DNA from 3 places in the Streptomyces sp. Da 82-17 genome. Region 2 is predicted to be linked to each of the others. Evidence: riboswitches for the same ligand, from Rfam matches in the RefSeq annotation. Region 2 holds a riboswitch; each other region holds the start of a gene.

Region 1 (11,700 bases), on a different contig from region 2:
CGTCTCCGTCGGCGTGCGCGAGCAGGAGATCCTCGCCGTCGGCGGACCGCGCGGCAGCGGCAAGACGACACTGCTCCAGTGCCTGTCCGGGCAGCTCGTCGCGCAGCAGGGCGAGGTCTGGTTCAACTCGACGCCGGTGCACACCATGGGCCGGCTCGTCCGTGAACGGCTGCGGCGCGACAAGTTCGGCTGGATCGACCCGCAGCCGCGCCTCGTCCCCGAGCTCACCGCGTGGGAGAACGCCGCGCTGCCGCTGATGCTGCACGGCGTCGGCAACCGCACCGCCCGCAAGGCCGCCCTGGAGTGGCTCGACCGGCTCGACATCGGCAACCTCGCCCGCAAGCGCCCGCACGCCCTCACCCACGCCGAACGCCAACGGGTCGCCGTCGCCCGGGCGTTGGTCAACGAGCCGACCGTCCTGTTCGCCGACGAGCCGACCGCGCCGCTGCACCGCGCCGACCGCGCGCACATCCTGCGCACCCTCACCACGGCGGCCCGCTCGCACGGCATCACCGTCGTCCTCGCCACCCACGACGCCGACGTCGCGGCCTTCGCCGACCGCAGCGTCAGCCTGCTCGACGGCCGCATCGTCAACACCGTCCCGCTGCCCGCGGACGGCAAGTCGGAAGGCGCGGCGTGCTCGCTCTCCGTCTAGCCCGCGGCTCCCACCCCCTGGTCCTGCTGCGCCGGCTCGCCGTCGCCGCCGCCTCCGCCGGCACCGGCTTCCTGCTGCTCTGCGCCCTCGGGTACGCGCTCGGCCACCCGCGGGCCGCCGACTCGTCCGCGCTGCGGCTCGCCTGGTGCGCGGTGCCGCTCGCCGCGACCGTGCAGTTCGCGGTGGCCGTCGCCCGTACCGACCCGGCGACCCGGCCGCGCGCCGCGCTCTCCGCCGTCGGCCTGGGCCCGGCCCGCCTGATGCTGCTCTCCGCGATCTCGACGGCGATCTCCTGCACGCTCGGCTCGATGGTCGCGCTGCTGCTCTTCCTGCACCTGCGCGGCGACATCAGCGGCCTCCCCCTCGACGGCGCCGCCGCCGAACTCCTGGGCGCCGGGCAGCCGTTGCCGGTCGCGGGGGTCTGCACGCTGCTCCTGATCGTCCCCGTCGCGGGCACGGTCGCGGGCGCCCTCGCCCTGCGCCCGCGCACGGCCACGCCATCCAAGAGCACCGCCAAGTCCCTTACGGACAAGGGCAGTTCGGACCCGGTCGAGGACGCCGTGAACGCCGGGGCCGTCGACGGTGAGCCCGCGCCGCCCCTCCCCCAGCCCGCCGGGCTGCCCTGGGGCGTGGCGCTGATGGCGGTCGGCCTCGCCGTCGAGACGTACGCGGCGGGCGGGGGCGGCGGTGCGGGCGGTGCTTCCGGGTTCCCGCTGCCGGGGCGGTTCGCCTCGTCGTCGGCCGCCGTCCTCGCCGGCTGGGCGATCACCGCCGCCGGACTCGCCGTCGCCGGGCCCGCCCTGACGTACCTGTGCGGGAAGCTGCTGCAGTCGGCCCGGCCCGGCGCCGCCCGGCTGCTCGCGGGCCGCGCGCTGCAGGAGGAGTCCCGCCGGATCGGCCGCCCGCTCGGCGTGGTCTGCGCGGTCGCCTCCGCCGGGATCGCCGCGCTCGGCCTGTACGGCGGTGCCGGGCCGCGTATCGGACCGCTCACCGTGCTCGGCGCGGGCCTGGTCGCCGGGTGCGCACTGCTCACCCTCGCCACCGCCGCCGTCGAGGCCCGTCAGTCCCGGGCCGACACGACCGCCGCCCTGCTGCAGCTCGGCGCCCCCGCCTCCCTGCTCCGCGGCGCCGCCGGACTGCGCGCCCTCGCCCTGCTCGCCGTGTTCGGCCCGCTGACCTGGCTGGTCGGCACGCTCGCCGCGGCCCCGCTGACGGGCTGAACTCCGCGCCCGCCACGGCCGGTTCGGGCTCCCTCGGGCCACCCCCGAGGGAGCCCGAAGAAAATTTCCCGCAATTCTCGCCGTACAGCGATGAGTTCCGCCCGCCCGGCCCGTCTACCTCCAGTACGGCTCTGCCATGCACGGCAGGCCGGCGCGGAGACGGAAGCCGAGGAACCCCACATGGCCGCACGCCCCTACCAGCAGATGGTCTTCATCAATCTCGCCGTCCAGGACGTCGAGCTGTCGAAGAAGTTCTTCAGCGAGGTCGGCTACGGCATCAACCCGCAGTTCAGCGACGACGAGACCGTCTGCGTGTCCGTGAGCGACACGATCGCCCTGATGCTCCTCCAGGAGGAGAAGTTCGCCCGCTTCGCGGTGAAGCCCGTCTCCGACTCCGCCCGGTCCACCCAGGCGCTGATCTGCCTGAGCGCCGAGAGCCGCCGCCAGGTCGACGAGCTGACCGAGCGCGCCCTCGCCGCGGGCGGCTCCCCCGCGGGCGAGCCCAGCGACCTGGGCTTCATGTACGGGCGTTCCTTCCTCGACCCGGACGGCCACCACTTCGAGGTGATGTGGATGGACCAGAACGCGGTCCAGGGCTGACCCCCGGCCTCCGAGCCGAACCCCGACACGCAGCAAGGCCCGCACCGTCAAAACGGCACGGGCCCTGCGTCGTACGTACGTCTCAGCGGCGCGAACCGACGAGCCGCGCGATGCCCCAGCCGGCTGCGGCGGCGAGGACGAGGCCGAGGAGCGAGAGCATCCCGGACCCGGCGTCCGGACCCCACCAGGCCTCGGCGGGGAAGAAGGGGTGGTCGCGCAGCAGGAAGGTGATGTCGCTGCCCGCCGTGTCGAGGTAGGTGGCCACGAACGCGTTGGTGCTGCCGAAGAACGTGCCGAGCGCGCCGATGATTCCGGCGGAGATGTGCGCACCGTTGCTGCGCCGGCCGACGAGTCCGGCGACGGCGCCGACGGCGGCACCGTTGAGCAGCGCATGACCGTAGTACAGGCCGTAGCCCGCGGCTTCCTCGGTCAGGCTCTCGTAGGCGGCGAAGACCACGCCCACGTAGATCAACGAGATCACGAACGACACCAGCCAGCCCAGGAAGAACGCCCCGACCGCGCTGCCGCCGCCGGGCTGCGGGCCCGGGTACGGCATCGGGGGCTGCATGCCGGGCATCGGCGCGGGCTGGCCCGGGAACTGCTGCTGACCCGGAAACCCCTGCGGCGGCATCTGCGGCGGGCCGGCCGGCGGCTGCGGGGGCATCGGCGGGGGCGCGCCCGCTCCGGACCCGGGCGACTGTGCGTACGGGTTGCCGCCGTCCGGCTGGGGCGGCTGCGGCTGTGCGGGTTGCCAGGGCTGGCTCATCGGTCCCCCGGTGAAGCGGTGAGAAGGCTGAGGGTCCAAGCTATCAACGCGGTCAACAGGCCTGAACAGCCAGGACCTGCCCGTTCGTGGGCGACCGCGAGCGAGCCCGACCGCACGCCTCCGCTCAGCCGAGGACCACCACGTCGTCCGCGTCGAACTGCACGCCCACCGCGTCCCCCGTCTCCGGCGCGTCCCGCAGCGCGCAGGCCGCTTCGAGGCGGGGCGTGGCCGGGTCGGTGGGCTGCAGGTGCACGGCGACGTGGGTGCCGCGGAAGGTGCGTGCCGTGACCGTGCAGGTCAGGCCGTCGGCGGGGGCGACGAGGCGGACTCCGGCGGGCCGTACGAGGACGTCGTGCGGGCCCTGCGCGGAGCCGGGCGGGACGGGGAGCTTGCCCCACGGGGTGTCGGCGGCCTCGCCGGTGACGGTGCCGGGGGCGACGTTGTCGAAGCCGAGGAAGCGGGCGACGAACGCGTCGGCGGGCCGCTGCCACACGTCGAGGGGGGTGCCGCTCTGCGCGATCCGCCCGTCCCGCATGACGACGACCCGGTCGGCGAGCGCGAACGCCTCGCCCTGGTCGTGCGTGACGGCGAGCACGGTGGTGCCCAACTCCCGGAAGAGCTCCCGCAGTTCGACGACGAGGCGTTCGCGCAGGGACCGGTCGAGCTGGCCGAGCGGCTCGTCCAGCATGAGCAGCTTCGGCCGCGGGGCGAGGGCGCGGGCGAGGGCGACGCGCTGCTGCTCGCCGCCGGACAGCGAGGCGACGGCCCGGCGCGCGGCCCCGGGCAGTCCGACGAGTTCGAGCAACTCCCGTACGCGGGCGTCCTGTTCGGCGCGCGGTACGTGGTGCATGCGCAGGCCGAACGCGACGTTGGCGCCCACGTCGCGCTGCGGGAACAGCTGGTGGTCCTGGAACATCAGGCCGACGCCCCGCTTGTGCGCGGGCACGCCGCCCTGGTCGTGCCCGGCGAGCAGCACACGCCCGGTGTCGGGGGCCTGGAGTCCGGCGACGACGCGGAGGAGCGTCGACTTGCCGCTGCCGCTGGGGCCGAGCACGCAGACGGTCTCGTGCTCGGCGACGTCCAGGTCGACGCCGTCGAGCGCGGCCTGCCCGGCGGGGCCGCCGAAGCGTACGGAGACGTCGTCGAGGCGCAGCATCAGAACTCTCCGGTCCGGTCGGTGCGGATGCGTTCGAGGAGCAGCAGCGAGACCGCGCACACCAGCATCAGCAGGGTCGAAAGGGCCATCGCCTGGCCGTAGTTGAGCTCCCCGGCCCGGCCGAGCAGGGTGGCGACGGCGACGGGCAGGGTGGGCCGGTCGGGCCGCGCGATGAACACGGTCGCCCCGAACTCGCCGAGCGACACGGCGAACGCGAACCCGGCGGCGACGAGCAGGGCCCTGCGGACGAGCGGCAGGTCCACCTCCCGCCACACCCGCCACGGGGACGCGCCGAGTACGGCGGCCGCTTCCCGGAGCCTGTCGTCGACGGCGCGCAGCACGGGCAGCATGGTGCGGACGACGAAGGGCACGCCGACGAGGGCCTGCGCGAGCGGCACGAGGATCCAGGAGTCGCGCAGGTCCAGCGGCGGTTCGTCGAGCGTGATGAGGAAGCCGAACCCGACGGTCACGGCGGACACCCCGAGCGGCAGCATCAGCAGCGCGTCGAAGCCCCGTACGAGCCGTCCGGCCTTCCTGGTGAGCGCGGCGGCGGCGAGACCTCCGACGACCAGGGCGATCGCGGTGGCGGCGAGCGCGTACTGCAGGGAGTTCGCGACGGCCTCGACGGGCGGGACGAGGAAGGCGCCGCCGTCGGTGGAGCCGAGTTCACGGAAGTAGTCGAAGCCGTAGCCGTCGGAGGGGTGGAGGGAGCGTTCGACGAGGACGGCGAGCGGGACGAGGACGAGCAGCAGCACCGTCGCCAACACCCCGCCGAGCAGCGCCCATTGGGCGGGGCCCTGCGGGCGGCGGGAGGTCTGCGCGGCGTCGACGAGCCGGAGGGCGCTCTCGCGGCGCCGGACCGTCCAGGCGTGCACGGCGAGGACCGCGCCGACGGCGGCGAACTGGACGAGGGTGAGGACGGCGGCGGTGTCGAGGGCGAGGAGCTGCGCGGTCTGCCGGTAGATCTCCACTTCGAGGGTGGCGAAGCCGGGCCCGCCGAGGATCTGCACGACGCCGAACGACGTGAACGTGAACAGGAACACCATCAGCGCGGCGGCGGCGACGGCCGGACCGAGCGCGGGCAGCGTCACCCGGCGCCAGGCCGCGAGCCGGGAGGCGCCGAGCATCCGCGCGGCCTCCTCCTGCCGCGGGTCGAGCTGCGCCCAGAGACCGCCGACGGTGCGGACGACGACGGCGTAGTTGAAGAAGACATGCGCGAGGAGGATCGCCCACACCGTGGTGTCGAGCCGCACGCCCCACAGCTCGTCGAGGACGCCGCCGCGCCCGAGCAGCGCCAGGAACGCGGTGCCGACGACGACGGTGGGCAGCACGAACGGCACGGTCACGACCGCCCGCAGGAGCTGCTTGCCGGGGAAGTCGAAGCGCGCGAAGACATACGCGCCGGGCAGCGCGATCAGCAGGGTGAGCCCGGTGGAGGCCAGGGCCTGCCAGGTGGTGAACCACAGGACGTGCTGGATGTCCGGGTCGGCGAGGACGTCCCCGAGCCGCCCGAGCTGCCAACTGCCGCCCGCCCTGCTGTCCTTGAGGCCGCGCGCGACGATCGCGGCGACCGGGTAGGCGAAGAACACCGCGAAGAACGCGACGGGCAGGACCATCAGGCCGAGCCGCACCGCGCTCCCGCGGACGTCCCTCCGGGGGCGGGCCCCCGTGGTTACTTCAGGACCAGCGACTGCCACGACTTGACCCAGTCCTCACGGTTCTCCGTGATCTTCTTCGGGTCCATGGTCTTCGGGTCCTCGACCTCGACTCCGAACTCCGTGAACAGCTTCGGGAGTTGGGCGCCCTCACGGACCGGGTTCACGAACATCTGCAGCGGCATGTCGTCCTGGAACTCCTTGGTGATCAGGAAGTCCAGGAGGGCCTTTCCGCCCTTCTCGTTCTTCGCGCCGTCGAGCAGTCCGGCGAACTCGGTCTGCCGGAAGCAGGTGCCGGTGGCCACGCCGGTCGGCGCCTCCTTCGGCTGCGGCTTCGCGTACAGCACCTCGACGGGCGGGCTGGACGCGTACGACACCACCAGCGGCCGGTCCGCCTTGGCCTTCTTGCCGCCCGCGGAGCCGGAGAACTCCTCGTTGTACGCCTGCTCCCAGCCGTCGACGACCTTGACGCCGTTGGCCTTCAGCTTCTTCCAGTAGTCCTGCCAGCCCTTGTCCCCGTACTCGGCGGCGGTGCCGAGGAGGAAGCCGAGGCCGGGCGAGGAGGTGGCGGCGTTCTCGGTGACGAGGAGGTTCTTGTACGCGGGCTTGACCAGGTCGTCGAGGGTCTTCGGCGGGGCCAGCTTCTTGTCCGCGAAGTACTTCTTGTCGTAGTTCACGCAGATGTCGCCGCTGTCGACGGGCGTGACGTGGTGCTTCTCGTCCACCCGGTACTCGGGCAGAACCTGGTCCAGGCCCTTCGCCTCGTACGGCGTGAACAGGCCGTTGTCGACGGCGCGGGACAGCAGGGTGTTGTCGACGCCGAAGAGGACGTCGCCCTGCGGGTTGCCCTTGGAGAGGACGGCCTTGTTGACGACCTCGCCGGCGTCGCCGCCCTTGAGGATCTTGACCTTGTACCCGGACTGCTTCTCGAAGGACTTCAGGACGTCGGGCGAGACGTTGAAGGACGAGTGGGTGACGAGCGTGACGGTCTTGCCGCCGCCTTCACCGGAAGCCTCGGATCCGTTGTCGCCGCCGCAGGCGGCGAGGGTGCTGACGCCGAGCGCCCCGCAGAGCACGATCGTGCAGGCACGCCGAAGACTGATGTTCATGACTGGTGCTGACTCCCTACGCCGGTATGACCCGGATCAGGTCCGAGGGTCTGCGGCACTGCCGCACTCTCAGCGCCCTGACGGCGCTCCCCTGTCGGAATTCATTTGTACGAATGCACGGTACTGCACGCGTGCCGGGCTCCTCCGCGGAGGGCTCGGCACGCGTGGCCGGCCGACGGTCGGGCGGCTCAGCGCTCGGAGGCGGCGAGCTGCCCGCAGGCCCCGTCGATCTCCTGGCCGCGGGTGTCCCGGATGGTGACCGGCACGCCGTGCGCCGCGATGGCCTCGACGAACGCCTTCTCGTCCTCGGGCCGCGAGGCCGTCCACTTCGAGCCGGGCGTCGGGTTCAGCGGGATCAGGTTGACGTGCACCCGCTTGCCCTTGAGGAGCCGGCCGAGCCGGTCCCCGCGCCACGCCTGGTCGTTGATGTCCCGGATCAGCGCGTACTCGATGGAGATGCGGCGGCCCGACTTGTCCGCGTACTCCCAGGCGGCGTCGAGGACTTCGCGGACCTTCCAGCGGGTGTTGACCGGCACGAGGGTGTCGCGCAGCTCGTCATCCGGGGCGTGCAGCGAGACCGCAAGGCGGCACTTGAAGCCCTCGTCGGCGAACCGCAGCATCGCGGGCACCAGGCCGACCGTGGACACGGTGATGCCGCGCTGCGAGATGCCGAGGCCGTCCGGCTCCGGGTCGGTGAGGCGGCGGATGGCGCCGACCACGCGGTTGTAGTTGGCGAGCGGCTCGCCCATGCCCATGAACACGATGTTGGACAGCCGCGCGGGACCGCCGGGGACCTCACCGTCGCGCAGCGCGCGCATGCCGTCCACGATCTGGTGGACGATCTCGGCGGTGGACAGGTTCCGGTCGAGCCCGGCCTGGCCGGTCGCGCAGAACGGGCAGTTCATGCCGCAGCCGGCCTGCGAGGAGATGCACATGGTGACCCGGTCCGGGTACCGCATCAGGACGGACTCGACGAGCGTCCCGTCGTGCAGCTTCCACAGCGTCTTGCGGGTGGTGTCGTCGTCACAGCTGATGTGCCGCACGACCGACATCAGCTCGGGCAGCAGCGCTTCCTGCAGCTTGCCGCGAGCGGCGGCGGGAATGTCCGTCCACTGCTCGGGGTCGTGCGCGTACCGCGCGAAGTAGTGCTGGGACAGCTGTTTGGCGCGGAACGGCTTCTCGCCGATCGCGGCCACCGCTTCCTTGCGCTCGGCGGGCGAGAGATCGGCGAGGTGCCGCGGGGGCTTCTTGGCTCCGCGGGGCGCGACAAAAGTGAGTTCTCCGGGCTTAGGCATGGCTCTACCAGTGTCGCAGACATACGACAGCGGGCCCGCCGCCCTGTGGACAACGAGCCCGCCACCGAAGAAACAGCAGGTCAGCGCAGGAAGCGCGGGTACTTCACGTACCCACGAACAGCACCAGGAGCAGCCAGACGACAGGCGCCGTCGGCAGCAGGGAGTCGAGGCGGTCCATGATCCCGCCGTGGCCCGGGAGCAGCGTGCCCATGTCCTTGATGCCGAGGTCCCGCTTGATCATCGACTCGCCGAGGTCGCCGAGCGTCGCGCTCGCCGCGACCGCGAGGCCGAGCAGCAGGCCCTGCCACCAGGTGCCCCCGTCGATCAGGAACTCCATGCACAGCGCGCCCGCCGCCATCGCGAAGGACACCGCGCCGAGCAGGCCCTCCCGGGTCTTGCCGGGGCTGATGCGCGGCGCCAGCTTGTGCTTGCCGAACCGCCAGCCCACCGCGTACGCCCCGGTGTCGCTGACGACCGTGAGGAGCAGGAACGTGAGCACCCGCTCCGCACCGTCGTCCGCGGTCAGCATCATCGACACGAACGTGGCGAGGAACGGCACGTAGAACGCGGCGAACACCCCGGCCGTGACGTCCCGCAGATAGCCCTCGGGCGGTTCCGTCATCCGCCACACCAGGACGGCGAGCGCGGTCAGCGCCATCGCCACCCAGGCACCCTCGGCGCCGCGCACGTACCCGGCGACGACCATCGCCGCGCCGCCCACCGCGAGCGGCACGAGCGGCGCCTTGATGTCCTTGCGCTCCTGCAGACGCGTCGTCAGCTCCCACAGGCCGACCACCACGGCGACCGCTATCACCGCGACGAACACGGCCTTGACGACGAACAGCGACGCCACGATGACCGCGCCGAGTCCGACACCGACCCCTATGGCCGCCCGCAGATCGCGGCCCGCACGCTTCTTCCGGGACGGCTGCGGAACCTGAGGTGTGGGACTGGCCATGGGCTCCTGCAACATCTCGTCGCGGAACAAGGGGCCACTCGTCAGAGCGGCCCCCGCCTCGCTGTCGTACCGGTCTGCGGCGGCCTTGCCGGTGTCGGGCACACCGGGCACGGTCGGCATGGGCCGAGTCTGCTGCGCGCCGGCCTCATCGTAGGCAGGACCCGCCGGGGGGCGCCCCTGGACGGGGCCCGTCCCGGGCGGTCCCATGTAACCGGCCGGCGGCGGAGCCCCCCACGAAGAGTCGTTCATCAGACCTCGAGCAGCTCGGCTTCCTTGTGCTTGAGCAGCTCGTCCACCTGCGCGACGTACTTCGCGGTGGTGTCGTCGAGCTCCTTCTCCGCGCGACGGCCCTCGTCCTCGCCGACCTCGCCGTCCTTGACGGCCTTGTCGATGGTGTCCTTGGCCTTGCGGCGCACCGAGCGGATCGAGACCTTGGAGTCCTCGGCCTTGCCCTTGGCGACCTTGATGTACTCCTTGCGGCGCTCCTCCGTCAGCTCGGGGAACACCACTCGGATGATGTGGCCGTCGTTGCTCGGGTTGACGCCCAGGTCCGAGTCGCGGATGGCCTGCTCGATGTTGCGGAGCGCGCTCTTGTCGAACGGCGTCACCACGGCCATGCGCGGCTCCGGCACGGAGAACGAGGCCAGCTGGTTGATCGGCGTCAGCGCGCCGTAGTAGTCGGCCACGATCTTGTTGAACATCGCCGGGTGCGCACGCCCCGTACGGATCGCGGCGAAGTCCTCCTTGGCGACCACGACGGCCTTCTCCATCTTCTCCTCGGCCTCGAGGAGGGTCTCTTCGATCACCACTTGCTCCTGCGTGTCTTGAGTGGGCTGGGGGCGCCCCGCGCGTCCCGTCTGCGGGTACGGCAAGGGCACCGGCTGCGTCGCGTCTCTTCCTGCACGGTGTCCGACCGGCAGGACATTGTCCATCCCCCGGGCCAGGCCCGGGAGATGAGGGTCAGGACCGGGTGCCCTGGTCGCTCACGAGAGTGCCGATCTTCTCACCCTTGACGGCGCGGGCGATATTGCCCGCCGCCAGCAACTCGAAGACCAGGATGGGAAGGCTGTTGTCCCGGCACAGGGTGATGGCGGTCATGTCGGCCACCTTCAGGTCCCGGGTGATGACCTCGCCGTACTCGAGGGCGTCGAACTTCACCGCGTCGGGGTTCTTCTTCGGGTCCGAGTCGTACACCCCGTCGACGCCGTTCTTGCCCATCAGCATCGCCTCGGCGTCGATCTCCAGGGCGCGCTGCGCGGCGGTGGTGTCGGTGGAGAAGTACGGCATGCCCATACCGGCGCCGAAGATCACGACGCGGCCCTTCTCCAGGTGCCGCACCGCACGCAGCGGAATGTACGGCTCGGCGACCTGCCCCATCGTGATGGCGGTCTGCACCCGGCTGTCGATGCCTTCCTTCTCCAGGAAGTCCTGCAGGGCGAGGCAGTTCATGACCGTGCCGAGCATGCCCATGTAGTCGGAGCGGGCCCGGTCCATGCCGCGCTGCTGCAGCTCCGCACCGCGGAAGAAGTTGCCACCGCCGATGACGACGGCGATCTGCGCGCCGTCCCGGACCACGGCCGCGATCTCGCGGGCGATGGCGTGCACCACGTCGGGGTCGACGCCCAGGCCTCCGCCGCCGGCGAACGCCTCGCCGGAGAGCTTCAGCAGAAATCGGCCGGTCGTTTTCCCGTCGCCGCTGTTGTCGGCCTTGGTCATGGAGATCTCCTCGTGGTGCACATACAAGAAGGCCATTGCCGGGGGTACTTGCGTCCCACTGCGGCAATGGCCTCCTCGTCAGATCTGCGGCCGCCCGCCGCCCGCGGCACTCCGCGGGCGCATCCTGTCCCGGACGGCTGCTGTCGACCCTAGCGGGGTCTTGAGTCGAGCGCGGTACGGACTCAGATGCCGACCTTGATGCGCGAGAAGCGCTTCAGGGTGACACCGGCCTCCTTGAGGACCTGCTCGACGGACTTCTTGTTGTCCAGCGCGTACGGCTGGCCGAGCAGCGTGGCGTCCTTGAAGAACGCGTTGACGCGGCCCTCGACGATCTTCGGGAGCGCGGCCTCCGGCTTGCCCTCGGCGCGCGTGGTCTCCTCGGCGACGCGACGCTCGGACTCCACGACCTCGGCCGGGACGTCGTCACGGGTCAGGTACTTCGGGGCGAACGCGGCGATGTGCTGCGCAACGCCCTTCGCGAGGTCGGCGTCGGCCTTGTCCAGCTCGACCAGAACACCGATCTGCGGGGGCAGGTCGGGCATGGTGCGGTGCATGTACGCCGAGACGTAC
Region 2 (11,700 bases):
ATCGCGTCCGTGTCCGTACTCCCCCTCGTCTTCACGAGCGGCTGGGCCAGCGGCATCAACGCGTACGCGGTGGTGCTCCTGCTCGGCATCTTCGGTGCGACCGGTCTGACCGACGACGTGCCCGAGTCGCTGCAGCGCACTGATGTGCTCTGTGTCGCCGGTGTGCTGTTCCTCTGCGAGGCGGTGGCCGACAAGATCCCGTACGTCGACTCCGTCTGGGACGCGGTGCACACCGTGATCCGGCCGGTGTCCGGCGCGGTGGTCGGGGCGCTGCTCGCCGGGCAGAGCGGCTCGCTCAGCGATCTGGCGGCAGGCGCTGTCGGCGGTTCGACGGCGCTCGCGAGCCACGCCGTGAAGGCCGGCACACGGATGGCGATCAACACCTCCCCGGAGCCCGCCAGCAACTTCGTGGTGAGCGTGGCCGAGGACCTGGGCGTCGGCGGCCTCGTCTCGTTCGCGATGTTCTATCCGGAGGCCGCGGCGATCATCGCGGCCGTGCTGCTTGTCATCGGCCTGGTGGTGCTCGTCTTCGTCGCGCACCGGATCCGCCGCTTCCTGCGCCGCCGGGCCCAACGCCGCGAGGAGAAGCGCCTCGCGGAGCGCACAGCCGCGCCGCCGGGCTGACCTCGCGGGACGGCCGCCCCGGCAGGCTGCCCCGGCGGCCCCGACGGCCTGCGGCGTTGTCAGTGGCGGCCGATAAAGTCCCTGGCATGGCACGGATTGCGGTGATCGGCGCCGGCATGGGCGCGATGGCGGCCGCTGCCCGGCTGGCCGTGGCAGGCCACCGGGTGGCGGTGTACGAACAGGCGGAGACGTACGGCGGAGAGGTCCGCCGCTTCGAGCGCGACGGCTTCGCGTTCGACACGGGCCCCGGCCTGCTCCCGCTCCCCGCCGTGTACCGCGACCTGTTCGTGAAGACCGGAAAGAAGCCCCTGGAGGAGTGCGTCGAGCTCGTCCAGGTCGACCCCGCGGTGCGGCACGTCTTCGCGGACGGCCGGTCGGTCGACCTGCCGAACGTCTCGCGCGCGGGCGTGGTCGAGGCGCTCGACGCGGCGTTCGGCGCCCCCGCCGGCGAGCGCTGGGGCGCGTTCCTGAACCGCGCGCGGGACACCTGGGACCGCTGCCGCCGCCCTCTCCTGGAGGAGCCGCTGTGGCCCAACTGGGAGGTGCTCGCCGAGCGCGACCCGTACCCCGCGGTGCGCAGGAGCGGGCTGCTGCGCCGCAGACCGCCCACGTTCGCCGAGGTGACCCGGCGCGAGCTGGCGGAGCCGCACCTCGTCGCCCTGGTGGAGAGCGCCCTGCTCGCCCACGGCCTGGACCCGCGCGCGACCCCGGCGAGCGCGGCCGTCCTGCCGTACATGGAGCAGGCCTTCGGCACCTGGTACGTCCGCGGTGGCACAAGGGAGTTGGCGCGCGCGGTGTACGAGCGCTGCCGCGAGCGGAAGGTGGAGTTCAGCTTCGGGGCGGAGGTGGTCGCGGTCGTCGAGAAGGACGGCCGGGCCGCGGGCGTGGAGCTGGCCGACGGCACCCGTGTCGAGGCGGACCACGTGGTGGCCGGCATCGCCCCGCGCCGCCTGCAGGAGCTGACCGCCCACCGGCTGCAGGCCGAGGGGGACGTGGGGCCGGCCGACGACGCGGCGCTGAGCGGCGCCCGCTTCACGGTGCTGCTCGCCCTGCGCGGCGCCCGGGAGGCTGGCGCCGTGCACCGCACGGTGGTCCATCCGGCCGACCGCAGACCGGAGTTGGACTCCCTCGCGACCGGCATCGGCCCCGGCGTGCGCCCGACCGTCACGGTCCTCCGCCCCGGCGACCCGGCGCTCGTGCCCGATGCGGAGCACGAGTCGGTGGTGCTCTCCGCCGCAGCCCCGTCGCCGAAGGTCCTCGCGGATCCGGCGGGGGCGCAGCGTTACGCGGACGAGCTGGTGGCGGCCGCGGAGTCGGCGGTTCCGGGGCTGCGGGAGCGGATCGTCTGGCGCGAACTGCCGGACGGCCCGCCCGTGTTCGCGGCGCACCCGGCGCTCGCGGGCGCGGACGGCCGCTTCCTGTACCCGTCGAACTCGACGCGGCTGCCCGGCCTGTATCTGGTCGGCGGCTCGGCCCACCCCGGCGGCGGGCTGCCGCATGCCGGGATGTCCGGGGCTCTGGTCGCGGGCCTGATCGTCGAAGGGCCGGAGTTCCGCGGCTCCCAGTGAGCGTGTCCGTCCATCAGGAGCGGACTGCGGAACTCCGGCCCTGCGGACGGGAGTCGGCGGCCGAGCCCGTCGGCCCGGCGCCTCAGTAGCGGTACTGCTGCTCGTTGTAGCCCGTGTCGTACCCGCTCTGGTTCTGGTACGGGTAGGGCTGCTCGGGCGGCAGGTCCGCGCCGCCCTGCTGCTCGTCGCCGGTGCGCTGCTGCGGCACCCACACGCCGCCGGGCGGGGTGTCCGACGGGTAGCCCGCGGCGTACGGGTCCTGGTAGCCGGCGTCGTAGCCCTGCTGCGGCTGCTGGCCCCCGTACGTGTCGTACGCGCCGTAGCCCGCCTGGCTGCTGCCGATGTACGGGTCGGAGTAGGCCGCGTACTGCTGCTGCTCGTCGTAGCCGTAGTTCTGCTGGTCGTAGCCGCCGCCCGTGCCGTACGCGTCGTAGCCGAAGTCGGCGGGGCCGGCGGGGGCCGCGGCGGGCGGGGGCGGGAAGGCCGAGTCCTGGTAGACGCCGTACTGGCCGGTCTCGTCCGGGAGCGGCTCCGGGGCGTACACCGGGGCCTGCTGCGGGGGTTCGGGGGTCTCGAAGTCCCGCGGTCCGTCCGCGTAGTCGGCGCTCTGCGCGGCCGGGAAGGGCTGCGTCTGGTCGGGGAACGGCTGGCTCTGGTCCGGGAACGGCTGGTTCTGCTCCGGGAACGGCGGGGCGCCGGCCGGGGCGGCGAAGGGCTGGGCGTCCGGGGCGTACGACTGCTCGTACTCGACGTCGGAGACCTGGAGGGCCGGGTCGGCGTGGCTCTCGGCCTTGCGGCGGCGGCTCGCGCCGGGTCCGCCGCCGATGGCCCAGCCGGTGGAGAAGCCGCGGCGGAACGAGAGCGTCACATAGGTCTGGCCGACGGCGAACGTGGCGGCGCCGGCGCCGATGACCCAGATCGACGGCATGAGGACGCCGACGACCACGCCGAGAAAGCCGACGAAGGCGAGCAGCCGCCAGCGCAGCCGCGCCTTGTACTGCAGCAGCACTTCGCCCAACAACCACAGCGCGACGATTCCGAACGCGATGTAGAGGACCGTCCAGCCCATGTACGCCCCTCTCCTGCGGCCGCCCGCCCTGCCTGGTTCGGGCAGGGGGCTACGACCTGGGTCTCAGGCCTGCTGTGGGTCGTGCAGGCCCAGGTTCTCGTAGATCTCCAGCGTCGCCGCGGAGTTGTTCATGGTGATGAAGTGCAGACCGGGCACTCCCTCGGACAGCAGCCGAGCGCTGAACTCCGTCGCGAACTCGATGCCAATGGAGCGTACAGCCGCCGGATCGTCCTGTGCCGCGAGGATGCGGTCTTTCACATCCTTCGGGAACACGGCGTTGCTGAGTTCGGCGAAGCGGGTCAGCTGCTTCACGTTCGTGACCGGCACGATCTCCGGAATGATGGGGGTTTCGCAACCCGCGGCCGCCACCTTGTCGCGCAGCCGCAGATACGCCTCCGCGTCGAAGAACATCTGCGTGATGGCGTAGTCGGCGCCCGCACGGCACTTGTCCACGAAGTGGCGGACGTCGGTGTCCCAGTCGTCGGAGCGCGGGTGCATCTCCGGGAAGGCGGCGACGCCCACGCAGAAGTTGCCCGAGTTCTTGATCAACGCGACGAGCTCGGCCGCGTACGTCAGGCCCTCGGGGTGCGGCACCCAGTCGCCCATCGGGTCGCCCGGCGGGTCGCCGCGGACCGCGAGGATGTTCCTGATCCCGGCGTCCGCGTACTGCCCGATGATGTTGCGCAGCTCGGCGACCGAGTGGTTGACCGCGGTCAGGTGCGCGACGGGGGTCAGCGTGGTGTCGGCGACGATCTGCTGGGCGCCCTTCACCGTGCCCGCGCGGGTGGAACCGCCCGCTCCGTATGTGACGGAGATGAAGTCGGGGGCCACCGCCTCGACCCGGCGCAGCGAATTCCAGAGGGTTCGCTCGCCCTTGGGGGTTTTCGGCGCGAAGAACTCGAAGGAGTACGTGGTCTTGCCGGTCGCGAGCATGTCGCGCACGGTGCGTGCGCGATCCATCCGGGTGGAAGCAGTGCCTAGGGCCATACGGGCAGGTTACTCAGGGGTTCTCGGCACCCCAACCAGACCAGGGGAATTTGTCCACAATGGCCGTTTGCCGTCCACCCTTCGGACACTTGTGTGCCAGTTCCGGCCACACGGCATCACGGACGGCCACCCCTTGGGGGTACCTGCCCGGCGCCGGTCAGGCCGTCGCCGCCTCGCGGAGCCGTCTCGCGAACTCGGCGGCCGCGGCGGCCGGGTCGTCGGCCTCCGTGATGGCGCGTACGACGACCACGCGGCGGGCGCCCGCTTCGAGCACCTCGTCGAGGTTCCCGGCGTCGATGCCGCCGATGGCGAACCAGGGGCGGTCGGTGCCGAGCCCCGCGGTGTACCGCACCAGGTCGAGGCCCGGGGCGTACCGGCCGGGCTTGGTGGGGGTGGGCCAGCAGGGGCCCGTGCAGAAGTAGTCCACACCGGGCTGCGCCGCGGCCGCTGCGGCCTCGGACTCGGCGTGCGTGGAGCGGCCGATGAGCGGCCTCTCGCCGATGATGGCGCGGGCGGCGGGCACCGGCAGGTCGCCCTGGCCGAGGTGCAGGACGTCGGCCGCGATGGCGTGGGCGACGTCCGCCCGGTCGTTCACGGCGAGGAGCTTGCCGTGCCGCTTGCAGGCGTCGGCGAAGACCTGGAGGTGCTCCAGCTCCTCGCCGGCTTCCATGCCCTTGTCGCGCAGCTGCACGATGTCGACGCCGCCGGCGAGCACCGCGTCCAGGAACTCGGGCAGGTCGCCCTGTGCCTTGCGGGCGTCGGTGCACAGGTACAGCCGTGCGTCGGCGAGGGCCTCGCGGGGTGCGCGGGACATGGAAGGACTCCCCCCGTTTCGTGGCGTACGGACCGCGGGCCGTGCCGTGGTCCGTACGCCGTCGGTTGTCGGTTCAGGTGGTGCGCCCGGTTTCCCGGTTGGGGTGATGCATCCGGTTTCCCGGTTCAGGTGGTGCCTCCGGTCGCCCGGAGGGACCAGGTGTCGCCTCCGGTTGCCCGGAGGCATCAGGTGGTGCCTCCGGTCGCCCGGATCAGACCGCGAGCGCCTGGGCGCGGCGCTTCACTTCCGTGCCGCGATTCTCGCTCAGGGCCTGCGCCGGGGTGCCCGGCAGGGATTCGTCGGGGGTGAAGAGCCACTCCAGCATCTCTTCGTCGTTGAAGCCGTCGTCCCGAAGGAGCGTCAGGGTGCCGCTGAGGCCCTTGACGACCTTGTCCCCGTCGATGAAGGCGGCGGGGACGTGCAGTGCCCTGTTCTCGCCGCGGCGCACGGCGATCAGCTGGCCTTCCTTGACGAGCTGCCGGACGCGCGTCACCTCGACGCCGAGCATCTCGGCGATCTCGGGGAGGTTGAGCCAGGCAGGGACGAGAGCATCGATTTTTGCGTCAATCTCGGTCACAGGGACAAGCGTGCCATCCCGGACTGACAGTCGGTACCCGGCGCCCCCGATACGGCCCCCGCAAGCCGCCCGACCAGGCGCGATCTTCCCCGCCCCGGGTCGCCCGGCCCTCCGTCGGGCACCGCCGGAACGCCGTCGGCCGCCTCCGCCCGTCTCGTCTCAGGCCTTCGCCGACTTGAGCGGAACGGCCGGGTCCGCCACGCGTTCCGGGTCGAGCCGCACCCCGGACTCGATCAGCTTCCGGCCCTGCGCCAGGTCCCGTGGCCGGCCGACGGCGAGCAGCCCGACCAGCGCGCCGCCCCGCAGCCAGCACACCGACCAGGCCGGGCTCTGCGGATTCCCGCGCCACACCGTGCTGTCGGCCCCGCCATGATCCCCCGCGTACTGCACGAAGCGGCCGAACTGCTCGGACCAGAAGTAGGGCACCGGGTCGTACGCGGCCGTCTCGCCGCCGATGATGTGCGCCGCGACCGTGCGCGGGCCCTGCAGGGCGTTGTCCCAGTGGTGCACGAGCAGCCTGCGGCCGTAGCGGGCCGAGGGGAAGGAGGCGCAGTCGCCGACCGCGTACACGTCGGGGACCGAGGTGCGCAGGGAGGCGTCGGCGACCACCGCGCCGTCGGGGCCGATCTCGACGCCGGAGCCGGCCAGCCAGGCGGTGGCGGGGCGGGCGCCGATGCCGACGACGACGGCGTCCGCGGGGATCCGGCTGCCGTCGTCGAGGACGACCGCGCCGGGCTCGACGCTCTGCACGCGCGCGTGCGTACGGAGTTCGGCGCCCGCGTCGGCGTACCACTGCGCCATGGGGGCGGCGACCTCGGCGGGCAGGGCGCCGGCGAGCGGACCCTCGCTCGCCTCGACGACGGTGACCGCGCAGCCCGCGTCCCGGGCGGCGGTGGCGAACTCGGCGCCGATCCAACCCGCGCCGACGACCACCACGGAGTGCCGCTCGGCGAGGACCGGGCGGAGCCGTTCCGCGTCGTCGAGGGTGCGCAGCAGGTGCACTCCGGGCACGCCTGCCGCACCGGGCAGCTGAACGGGCTCGGCGCCGGTGGCGACGACGAGGGTGTCGTACGGGATCGGGCCCCGCGCGGCGTCCAGTTCGTGGTCGGCGGGGCGCAGGCCGGTGATCTCCTCGCCGAGCCTGAGCTCGACGCCGAGCGCCTCGAAGTCGACGTCGAAGGCCGAGCCCTCGGCCTTGCCGAGCAGCACCGCCTTGGACAGCGGCGGGCGGTCGTACGGCTGGTGGGGTTCGGCGCCGATCAGCGTGACGGCTCCGGTGAAGCCCTGCTCGCGCAGGGCCACTGCGGTCTGCACACCGGCCATGCCCGCGCCGACGATCACGACGCGGTGCTGTGCCTCGGGGCGCTCGCCCTGCTGCGGTTCGCTCTGCCTCTGCTGCTCGGTCACCCGATCACCTTAAACAACTGACGATCCGTCAGGGGCCGCTCGGGACAAGCTCGCGACGTGACCTGCTGCACACCGGGCCCGCTCCGCCTGCACACCGGCGCCCGCCCCGCGCGTGCAACCGATCCGGCTCCGCGCGTGTGCCCGATCCGCCTCCGCCCCGGTGCCGGATCCACCTCTGCCCGGGTGCCGGGTCCGGCTCCGCGCGTGTGCCCGATCCGCCTCCGCGCGTGCCGTCGGCCCGTCGGCGCCCTTCAGCCGGGTGTGGGCCGCGAGCTAGGGTGGCGGACGTAGACCACTCGCGGGAGCCCGGACGCACCGGGCTGAGAGGGAGGCTCAGCGCCTCCGACCGTACGAACCTGATCCGGGTCATGCCGGCGAAGGGAGGGGCTGGAAGCCCATGCATCCACGCAGTGTGCGACCACGCACGCCCACGTCCGATGTGCTCGTCCTCGGCGGCGGCGTCATCGGCCTGGTCACAGCCTGGCGGGCGGCGCAGCGGGGGCTGCGCACCGCCGTCGTCGACCCCGAGCCCGGCGGCGGCGCCGCGCAGGTCGCCGCGGGCATGCTCGCCGCCGTCACCGAACTCCACTACGGCGAGCAGACCCTGCTCGCCCTCAACCTCGCCTCCGCCGCCCGCTACCCGGACTTCGCCGCCGAGCTGCGCGAGGCCAGCGGCAAGGAACTCGGCTACCGCGCGTGCGGCACCCTCGCCGTCGCCCTCGACGCCGACGACCGGGCGCACCTGCGCGAACTGCACGCCCTGCAGCGGCAGTCGGGGCTGGACTCCGAGTGGCTCTCGGGGCGCGAGTGCCGCCGCCTGGAGCCGATGCTCGCGCCGGGCGTGCGCGGGGGCCTGCGGGTCGACGGCGACCACCAGATCGACCCGCGCCGCCTGGCCGCCGCCCTGGTCACGGCGTGCGAGCGGGCCGGCGTGACGTTCCACCGGCAGTGGGCGCAGCGGCTGACCGTGGCCGGGGAGCGGGCGCGCGGCGCCGTACTCGCCGACGGCACCGCCCTGGAGGCCGACCAGGTGGTGCTCGCGGCGGGCAGCCTCAGCGGGCGGCTCGACGGCGTGCCTCCGGAGGTCGTGCCGCCGGTGCGCCCGGTCAAGGGCCAGGTGCTGCGGCTGACCGTGCCGAAGGCGTACGCCCCGTTCCTGAGCCGGACGGTGCGCGCGGTGGTCCGCGGCGGCGCGGTGTACCTCGTGCCGCGGGTCGACGGCGAGCTGGTCGTCGGCGCCACCACCGAGGACCTCGGCTGGGACACCACGGTCACGGCGGGCGGGGTGTACGAACTGCTGCGGGACGCGCACGAGCTGGTGCCCGGCATCACCGAGCTGCCGCTCACCGAGACCCGCGCGGGCCTGCGCCCCGGCTCCCCCGACAACGCCCCGCTGCTCGGCCCGACCGAGCTGCCCGGCCTGCACCTGGCCACCGGCCACTACCGCAACGGCGTGCTGCTCACCCCGATCACCGGCGACGCCCTGGCGCACGCCCTGACGACCGGCGAACTCCCCGAAGCCGTACGCCCGTTCACGCCGAAGCGCTTCGGCGCCCGTGAGGAGCTGACCGTATGAGCACCGCGACGAACACGACGAGAGTGTCGGTGAACGGCGAGTTCCGTTCCGTTCCGCCCGGGACCACTCTCGACGCCCTGGTGGCGACCGTCAGCTCCGCGCCCTCCGGGGTGGCCGCCGCCGTCAACGAAACCGTCGTCCCGCGCGGTGACTGGTCGCGCACCGCACTGGCCGAAGGGGATCGCGTCGAGATCCTCACCGCCGTCCAAGGAGGCTGAACCATGGCAGACGACCCCCTGGTCATCGGCGGTACGAGCTACACCTCGCGGCTCATCATGGGCACCGGAGGGGCGCCGAGCCTGGACGTCCTGGAGCGGTCCCTCGTGGCGTCCGGGACGGAGCTGACGACGGTCGCGATGCGCCGCGTCGACCCGAACGTGAAGGGCTCCGTGCTGTCCGTCCTGGACCGGCTCGGCATCCAGGTGCTGCCCAACACGGCGGGCTGTTTCACCGCCGGGGAGGCCGTGCTGACCGCGCGCCTGGCCCGGGAGGCGCTCGGCACGGACCTGGTCAAGCTGGAGGTCATCGCGGACGAGCGGACCCTGCTGCCCGACCCGATCGAGACCCTGGAGGCAGCCGAGACCCTGGTCGACGACGGCTTCACGGTGCTGCCGTACACGAACGACGACCCGGTGCTCGCGCGGAAGCTGCAGGACGTGGGGTGCGCGGCGATCATGCCGCTCGGCTCCCCCATCGGCTCGGGCCTAGGCATCCGCAACCCGCACAACTTCCAGCTGATCGTGGAGCACGCGCGCGTGCCGGTGATCCTGGACGCGGGGGCGGGCACGGCGTCGGACGCGGCGCTCGCGATGGAGCTGGGCTGCTCGGCGGTGATGCTGGCCTCGGCCGTCACGCGGGCGCAGGAGCCGGTGCTGATGGCCGAGGGCATGCGGCACGCGGTGGAGGCGGGCCGGCTCGCGTACCGCGCGGGGCGGATTCCGCGTCGGCACTTCGCCGAGGCGTCGTCACCGACGGAGGGAATGGCCCGGCTCGACCCAGAACGTCCCGCTTTCTGACCGCCGGCGAGGTCCGGGCACCGAACGACCGGCATCGAACGACCGGCACCGAACGACCGGCTCCGCCCGGCCGCCGAACCGCCGGCCGCGCAGGCCCCGCCGGCCGCGGGATTCCGCGGGTCACAGCTGTGCTGCAGTCGTGGCCCGGTTTTCCACAGGCCGGTCGGGGCTGTCCGTCCCCACTCGTAGACTCTCCGCGTGGACACGACCCTTCAGGACCCGCTCGTCGGGCAGGTGCTCGACGACCGCTACCGCATCGACGCGCGCGTGGCGGTCGGCGGGATGGCCACGGTCTACCGGGCCGTGGACACCCGCCTCGACCGCGTGCTCGCGCTCAAGGTGATGCACCCGACGCTGGCCGCCGACGCGTCGTTCGTGGAGCGCTTCATCCGCGAGGCCAAGTCGGTCGCGCGCCTCTCCCATCCGAACGTGGTCGGGGTCTACGACCAGGGCGCCGACGGGGCGTACGTCTACCTGGCGATGGAGTACGTGGCGGGCTGCACCCTGCGGGACGTGTTGCGGGAGCGGGGCGCGCTGCAGCCGCGGGCCGCGCTCGACATCCTGGAGCCGGTCCTGGCCGCGCTCGGCGCCGCCCACCGCGCGGGTTTCGTGCACCGCGACATGAAGCCGGAGAACGTCCTGATAGGGGACGACGGCCGGGTGAAGGTCGCCGACTTCGGCCTGGTCCGCGCGGTGGACACGGTCACGAACACCACGGGCGCCGTCCTGGGCACGGTGTCGTACCTCGCGCCGGAGCAGATAGAGAACGGCACGGCGGACCCCCGCGTGGACGTGTACGCCTGCGGCGTCGTGCTGTACGAGATGCTCACCGGCGCCAAGCCGCACACCGGCGACTCCCCCGCGCAGGTCCTCTACCGGCACCTGAACGAGGACGTGCCCCCGCCGTCCGCCGGCGTCCCCGGCCTGCCCTTCGAGCTGGACGAGCTGACCGCCGCGGCCACGGCCCGCACCCCGGACGTACGGCCGCACGACGCGGTGGCGCTGCTCTCGCAGACCCGGCAGGCGCGCGCGGCGCTCAGCGACGAGCAGTTGGACGCGCTGCCGCCGGGCGCGCTGGCGCAGTCGCACGACAACGCGGACGACCGGACGAGCGTGATCCCGCGCGCGGTGGGCGCCGCAGCCCGGCCGCTCCCCGCCGAGCAGCAGCTGCCGGACCCGGCGGCCGAGAGCGCCGAGGACCGTCTGAACCGCACCAGCCGCCTGGAGGTGCCGCCGCCGGTCACGCCCACGCGTGCGTCCGTCGGCGGCCCCGGCAACCGCCGCCGCCCCAGCCGGGCGATGCTCGCGCTGCTCGCCGTGCTGGTCACGCTGGGCGTCGGCGCGGGCGTCTGGTACATCAACGCGGGCCAGTTCACGCGCGTGCCGCCGCTGCTCACCAAGACCGAGTCCGAGGCCCGCAAGGAGCTCAAGGAGGCGGGCCTGGACATCCGCGACGTGGAGCGGAAGTACAGCGCGACGAACAAGCGCGGCACGGTCATGGCCACCGACCCGAAGGCCGGCAGCCAGATCCGCAACAGCGGCAGCGTGACACTGACGATCTCGCTGGGCCCGCGGATCGTCGCGGTCCCCGATCTGAAGAGCACCCCGCTGGAGAAGGCCAAGAACGACCTGCGGGACCGCGGCCTCGACCCGGGCATGGTCACGCGCCAGTTCAGCGACGAGGTCCCGCGCGGCGCCGTGATCAGCACGGACCCCGCGGTCGGTACGAAGGTGAAGCCGGGCGCGGCGATCGCGCTGACCGTCAGCAAGGGCAGCCCGGTCGACGTCCCGGACGTGGTCGGCGAGGCTCTGGACGACGCCCGCGCGGAGCTCCAGGAGGCGGGCCTGAAGGTCGAGATCGAGCCGGAGCGGGTCTTCTCCGAGGAGGACAAGGGCACGATCGCGGTGCAGCGCCCCGGCGAGGGAGCACAGCTCGCGCACGGTGACACGGTCACGCTGAAGGTCTCCAAGGGCCCGGACATGGTCGAGATCCCGGACGTGAGCGGCCTGAGCAAGGACGAGGCCACACAGAAGCTGAAGTCCGCGGGCTTCAAGGTGAACG
Region 3 (6,051 bases), on a different contig from region 2:
CACGGGGGCGGACTGCGCCTGCAGAAGGAGCTCCGGGAGGCCGCGCCCTCGTCCGAACCGCCCGCTCCCTGGCCGGGGTTCGCCGTCGTGGAGGGCCTGCCGGAGGACGGCAGGACGAAGGTGCGCGTGGAGCTCGTGCTCAGGGACGAGGGCGGTGCGACCGTGCTCGACGAACGCACGACCCTCGTACCGAAGCCCACGTACCCCAACGGCCGTGACTGCTCGCCCGGTGGCTGGCAGGGCGCCGTGACCGTGACGAAGAGCGGGAAGCTGACCTCACGCTGAGGCACGACGGGCCATGGGCCCCGGCCGGAACAGCTGGGGCCCATGCGCGAGTTCATCGCCCCGGTCAGTCCGCCATCGGCAGATAGACGCGGTTGCCCGCGGCCGCGAACTCCCGCGACTTGGCGAGCATGCCCGCCTCGATCTCCTCCTCGGACGCGCCCTCCTCGCCGCCGAACTGCTCGTTGATGTTGCGGCTGATCTTCATCGAGCAGAACTTCGGGCCGCACATGGAGCAGAAGTGCGCCGTCTTCGCGGGCTCGGCCGGGAGCGTCTCGTCGTGGAACTCCCGTGCCGTGTCCGGGTCGAGGGCCAGGTTGAACTGGTCCTCCCAGCGGAACTCGAAGCGGGCGTCCGAGAGCGCGTCGTCCCAGTCCTGGGCGCCCGGGTGGCCCTTCGCCAAGTCCGCCGCGTGCGCCGCGATCTTGTACGTGATCACGCCGGTCTTCACGTCGTCCTTGTTCGGCAGGCCCAGGTGCTCCTTGGGCGTGACGTAGCAGAGCATCGCCGTGCCCCACCAGCCGATCATCGCGGCGCCGATACCCGAGGTGATGTGGTCGTACGCCGGGGCGATGTCGGTGGTCAGCGGGCCGAGCGTGTAGAACGGCGCCTCCTCGCAGACTTCCTGCTGGAGGTCGATGTTCTCCTTGATCTTGTGCATCGGGACATGGCCCGGGCCCTCGATCATGGTCTGTACGTCATGCGCCTTGGCGATCTTGTTGAGCTCGCCCAGGGTCTCCAACTCCGCGAACTGCGCACGGTCGTTGGCGTCCGCGATCGACCCGGGCCGCAGCCCGTCGCCGAGCGAGTACGTCACGTCGTACGCGGCGAGGATCTCGCAGAGCTCCTCGAAGTTCTCGTAGAGGAAGCTCTCCTTGTGGTGCGCGAGGCACCAGGCGGCCATGATCGAGCCGCCGCGCGAGACGATGCCGGTCTTGCGGTTGGCGGTCAGCGGGACGAACGGCAGGCGCACGCCGGCGTGCACCGTCATGTAGTCGACGCCCTGCTCGGCCTGCTCGATGACCGTGTCCTTGTAGATCTCCCAGGTCAGCTCCTCGGCCTTGCCGTCGACCTTCTCCAGGGCCTGGTAGAGCGGCACGGTGCCGATGGGCACGGGGGAGTTGCGCAGCACCCACTCGCGGGTGGTGTGGATGTTGCGGCCGGTGGAGAGGTCCATGACCGTGTCGGCGCCCCACCTGGTGGCCCAGGTCATCTTCTCCACCTCCTCCTCGATGGAGGACGTGACCGCGGAGTTCCCGATGTTGGCGTTGACCTTCACCAGGAACTTCTTGCCGATGATCATCGGCTCGATCTCGGGGTGGTTGACGTTGGCCGGGATCACCGCGCGTCCGGCGGCCACCTCGGCGCGTACGACCTCGGGGTCGAGGTTCTCGCGGATCCCGATGAACTCCATCTCGGGCGTGATCTCCCCGCGGCGGGCGTACGCAAGCTGCGTCACCGCCTGACCGTTCCGGCCGCGACGGGGCTGCCGGGGCCGGCCGGGGAAGACCGCGTCGAGGTTGCGCAGGCCGCCGCGCGGCGACGTGTGCTTGATGCCGTCGTCCTCGGGGCGGACCGGGCGGCCCGCGTACTCCTCGGTGTCGCCGCGGGCGACGATCCAGTTCTCCCGCAGCGGCGCGAGCCCGCGGCGGACGTCGGTGTCGGCTGTCGGATCGGTGTACGGGCCTGAAGTGTCGTACAGGGTCACGGACTTGCCGTTGGTGAGGTGCACCTGGCGGACCGGCACGCGCAGGTCGGGGCGTGAGCCCTCGACGTACGCCTTGTGCCAGCCGATGGACTTCCCGGCCTCCGTGCCCTCGGTCGTGCTGGAGGCAGGCGTGCGTGCGTCCGATGTGGTCATGAGACCTACTCCCTACGCCGGCATTACCCGGTAACAGGTTCGGCGGTCGACGCAGCCGTTTCCGTACGTCTCGTACGGAGGTCAGCGCCCTCTCAGCCCGGTGCTCCGAGCTCCCGCGGTGACAATCGTGGGCCCCACGCTAGCGTCCGTACGGCCACGCTGAACAGAGGGCCCCACCCGTTCTTGCGATGATCGGTCGGTGACCACCACGCATCAGCCACCGCAGCCGCCCTCCGAACCGCCGCACGGAAACGGCCACGGAGGGGGCGGGAACGGCGGTTCCAGCGGCCACTCCCACGGCCACTCGCACAGCCACGGTCCCGCCGAGCCCGTCTCGAAACATCTGCGCAAGGTCATCGCCGCCGTGCTGATCCCCTTCGCGACGGCCGTGCTCGTCGGCCTCGCCGTGCTCTGGCCCGGGGGCGCACCGCCGCACGAGCGCAGCGGCGTCGGCTTCGACCGGCAGACCGAGTCGGGCCGGGTGGTCCAGGTCGACGGGGTCGACTGCAAGGACGTCAACGCCTCGCAGGTCCCGCCGACCGGCGATCCGTCGACGCCCGAGGGCCAGGAGGCGCAGCGCTCGCAGACCGGTACGTGCGCGAAGGCGACGATCGAGGTGACCAGCGGCAAGGACAAGGGCCGCACCTTCGTCGAGGTGGTCCAGCCGGACGCGCCGCGGCAGCTGCGCGAGGGCCAGGACGTGGTCGTGGCGTACGCGCCGGGGGCGCCCAAGGAGCTGCAGTACTCGGTGACCGACGTGGACCGCGGCGTTCCGATGTGGATCCTCGCGGCGATCTTCGCGTTCGCCGTGGTCGTGGTCGGGCGGATGCGCGGCTTCATGGCGCTGATCGCGCTCGCGGTGAGCTTCGTACTGCTGACGCTCTTCATCCTGCCGGCGATCCTGCAGGGCTCGAATCCGCTGGTCGTGGCGGTGGTCGGAGCCAGCGCGATCATGCTGATCGCCCTCTACATGTGTCATGGCCTGTCCGCGCGGACCTCGGTGGCGGCGCTCGGCACGCTGGTCTCGCTGCTGCTCATCGGGCTGCTCGGCTCGCTGTTCATCGGCTGGGCCAACCTGACCGGCAACACGGACGACAACACCGGCCTGATCCACGGCCTCTACCCGGACATCGACATGAGCGGCCTGCTCCTCGCGGGCGTCATCATCGGTTCCCTCGGTGTGCTCGACGACGTGACGGTCACGCAGACCTCCGCGGTCTGGGAGCTGCACCACGCCGACCCGACGATGACCGCCCGGCAGCTGTACCGCGCGGGCATCCGCATCGGCCGCGACCACATCGCGTCGGTCGTCAACACCCTGGTCCTCGCGTACGCGGGTGCCGCGCTGCCGTTGCTGCTGCTGTTCTCGATCGCGCAGAGCAGTGTGGGCACGGTGGCCAACAGCGAGTTGGTGGCCGAGGAGATCGTGCGCACGCTGATCGGTTCCATCGGCCTGGTCGCCTCGGTGCCGGTGACGACGGCGCTCGCCGCACTGCTCGTCTCGGCCGACAAGCCGGGCGCGACGCCGTCGGCCGGAGCGTCGGGCGGACCTGGAAGCGGCTCGGCAGGCGGGGCGCCTTCGGGCCGCGCGGCCTCCCGCGGCGGCGGTCGGGGACGCAGGCGCAAGCGCTGACGGGCACGCAACGGGCACGCAAGGGGCACGCGGCAGGACCGGCCGCGGGGCAGGGGCGCGGGGGGGGCATCGGCCACCCGCCGGGCCGGGATACGACAGCGGCTGCGCCGAAGCGTTTCAGCGCAGCCGTGCGAAGGATCCGGAAGGAGGTGCTCAGCCCGTCCTGTGCTCCTCCGCCAGGATGCGGCCCAGCGCTTCGTCGAGGTTGGCCTCGAAGTCGGCGAGCGTGCGCTCCTGGCCGAGCGGGACCAGCTTGTCCGTACGGTCCAGGAACGCGAGGAGCGGGGCGATGCCGGCGCGGAACAGGGCCTGGTCGCCGCCGACCTGAAGGCGGATCAAGGCGTCGGTGAGCGGCTCGGGGCCCTCGGGCGCGATGTGCACGTCGCCGTCGCCGCAGGGTCCCTCGACGCCGTCCACGAGGAGTTCACGGCTGAACGCCCAGGTCACCGGGGCGTCGCCGGGCAGGTGGAAGGTGAACCGCACGGCGAAGGGGTCGCGGGTCTCGTACCGGAGCTCCACCGGGATGCGGAACGAGAGCTCCTCGGACACGAGAAAGCTCATCATGACCTCTGCCTGGACGGACTCGCGCATCGCCTACCCCGTTGCTGTGCCGTTGAGTTGAACCGGATTCATCTTCCCGACCCTGAGGGCATCTTGCTCAACGTACTGAAGAGATCACAAGGAGTGAGTTTTCAGATACTGATAGAGAACGCCAGCGTGGCTAGCTTCCGGCCGACATCGCTCTGCAACTCGCGCACCGCAGGCAGCAGTCGGCCCCGCTGATGCAGGGGCAGCGAGATAGCGAGCGTCGCCGCGGTGGTGCCGACGGTGATGGGCACGGCCGCGCAGACCGTACCCAGCGCGTACTCCTGCTGTTCCACGACGGGTTGCATGCGCCCCATCCGGTCCAGGCGCCGCATCAGTGTCCCGCCGTCCCGGACGGTGTACGGCGTGATCGACTGCGCGGGGTAGCGGGAGAGGTGCTCGCGCCGGTCGTCCTCGTCGAGCTGGGAGAGCAGGCACTGGCCGATCGCGTGGGCGTGCGCGGTCTGCCGGAAGTCCGCCCACTCCTCGACCGCGGGGCTGCCGGGTTTGTCGGCGATGTCCACGACTTCGACCTCGCCCTCGCGGTACACCGCGAAGTAGACCGGCACGCCGATCGCGTCCCGCCAGTGCGCGAGCACGTCACCGATCTTGCTGCGACGATTCTGCTCCGCACCGCTGCTGGTCAGCCGCTCGGCGGCCGGCCCGAAGACGAACACCCCCTGGTCCCGGCGGAGATAGCCCTCGTGCGTGAGGGTGCGCAGCAGGTGGTACGCCGTGGGCAGCGGCAGCCCGGCCTCTCTGGCGAGCTGCTTGGCGGGCGCTCCGTCGGCATGCGCGGCGACGGCCTCCAGGAGGCGCATCGCCCGTTGTACGGAGCCGATGAGGGTCGGTGCGGGGGTGCTGACTGCCGTGGCCAAGGTCCAACTCCCGTGGCGCGTGGGGGGAGCCCCCCGTGGGGGAAGCAGGGCTGCCCGGAGACACACCCCGCGTCGCTGCTTCCGGACTCTAACGCCGTGAGGGCCTCGGCGACCCTCCTGGCCGAAAGATTCCCTCGGCCGAGCGAAACTCGCCCGAGCCGCTACCAGTCGCCCCGTGACGACGAGGACGACATGAACTTCCGTACGACGTAGATGAGTCCGCCGACGAGGGCCGCGAAGAGCAGGACCTTGAAGAGCAGGCCGATGAGGAACGCGGCCACCGAGGCGATCAGGCCGCCGAACACGACGAGCGCGATCGCCGGCACCGCGACCCACTTCACCCACCAGGGCAGTCCCTGGAACATCTCCTGCACGGCCATCGCGTTCTCCTTCCGCTTCCCCCGGGTTTCCCGGGGTCCTGGAGGAGTCCCGGGCTGCTGACTTCGATGCTAGGCGGGGGACCGGGCCGTCGGGGCCCGCCGATCCCCGGTCCTTCCCTGAACCGTCCCCTAGGGAATGCCGCTGCCGACGGTCCGCGGGGCTCAGCCCTCGGGCGGTGAGAAGACGACGAGGACGCGCAGGTCCTCGCTGATGTGGTGGAAGCGGTGCGGGACCCCGGCCGGTACGTAGACGACGCTGCCCCGGCTGACCGTCGTGGTCTCGTCGCCGACGGTGATCGCGGCCCGGCCGCTGGCGACGAAGTAGACCTCGTCCTGGTGGTGCGGTTTCTGCGGGTCGGTCTCTCCGGCGTTCAGCGCGTACAGGCCGACAGACATGTTCCGTTCCCGCAGAAACTGCAGATAGGCCCCCTG

What was found. A riboswitch is a leader RNA that binds a small molecule or an ion and turns the genes downstream of it on or off. The one in region 2 is predicted to bind thiamine pyrophosphate.
Region 1: linked by a shared signal. The riboswitch ahead of ACIDOF_RS33840 (thiamine ABC transporter substrate binding subunit) and the one ahead of thiO (glycine oxidase ThiO) in region 2 are both predicted to bind thiamine pyrophosphate.
Region 3: linked by a shared signal. The riboswitch ahead of thiC (phosphomethylpyrimidine synthase ThiC) and the one ahead of thiO (glycine oxidase ThiO) in region 2 are both predicted to bind thiamine pyrophosphate.

Annotation. Positions count from the first base shown of each region.
Region 1 is NZ_JBJURH010000028.1:90,768-102,467, forward strand. It holds gene ACIDOF_RS33810 (ABC transporter ATP-binding protein) at 1-655, shown strand, start outside; gene ACIDOF_RS33815 (hypothetical protein) at 637-1,875, shown strand; gene ACIDOF_RS33820 (VOC family protein) at 2,056-2,475, shown strand; gene ACIDOF_RS33825 (hypothetical protein) at 2,558-3,241, opposite strand; gene ACIDOF_RS33830 (ABC transporter ATP-binding protein) at 3,366-4,397, opposite strand; gene ACIDOF_RS33835 (ABC transporter permease) at 4,397-6,028, opposite strand; gene ACIDOF_RS33840 (thiamine ABC transporter substrate binding subunit) at 6,070-7,161, opposite strand; TPP riboswitch at 7,158-7,264, opposite strand; gene rlmN (23S rRNA (adenine(2503)-C(2))-methyltransferase RlmN) at 7,350-8,456, opposite strand; gene ACIDOF_RS33850 (phosphatidate cytidylyltransferase) at 8,560-9,663, opposite strand; gene frr (ribosome recycling factor) at 9,663-10,220, opposite strand; gene pyrH (UMP kinase) at 10,375-11,136, opposite strand; gene tsf (translation elongation factor Ts) at 11,313-11,700, opposite strand, start outside.
Region 2 is NZ_JBJURH010000002.1:362,182-373,881, forward strand. It holds gene ACIDOF_RS04575 (DUF4126 domain-containing protein) at 10-624, shown strand; gene ACIDOF_RS04580 (phytoene desaturase family protein) at 711-2,192, shown strand; gene ACIDOF_RS04585 (hypothetical protein) at 2,275-3,261, opposite strand; gene metF (methylenetetrahydrofolate reductase [NAD(P)H]) at 3,325-4,248, opposite strand; gene thiE (thiamine phosphate synthase) at 4,406-5,062, opposite strand; gene ACIDOF_RS04600 (Rv2175c family DNA-binding protein) at 5,274-5,639, opposite strand; gene ACIDOF_RS04605 (NAD(P)/FAD-dependent oxidoreductase) at 5,799-6,962, opposite strand; TPP riboswitch at 7,335-7,446, shown strand; gene thiO (glycine oxidase ThiO) at 7,444-8,622, shown strand; gene thiS (sulfur carrier protein ThiS) at 8,619-8,840, shown strand; gene ACIDOF_RS04620 (thiazole synthase) at 8,844-9,638, shown strand; gene pknB (Stk1 family PASTA domain-containing Ser/Thr kinase) at 9,837-11,700, shown strand, end outside.
Region 3 is NZ_JBJURH010000006.1:205,686-211,736, reverse strand. It holds gene ACIDOF_RS12725 (hypothetical protein) at 1-285, shown strand, start outside; gene thiC (phosphomethylpyrimidine synthase ThiC) at 350-2,143, opposite strand; TPP riboswitch at 2,136-2,270, opposite strand; gene ACIDOF_RS12715 (YibE/F family protein) at 2,343-3,776, shown strand; gene ACIDOF_RS12710 (SsgA family sporulation/cell division regulator) at 3,930-4,367, opposite strand; gene ACIDOF_RS12705 (IclR family transcriptional regulator) at 4,469-5,239, opposite strand; gene ACIDOF_RS12700 (DUF5326 family protein) at 5,401-5,613, opposite strand; gene ACIDOF_RS12695 (cupin domain-containing protein) at 5,782-6,051, opposite strand, start outside.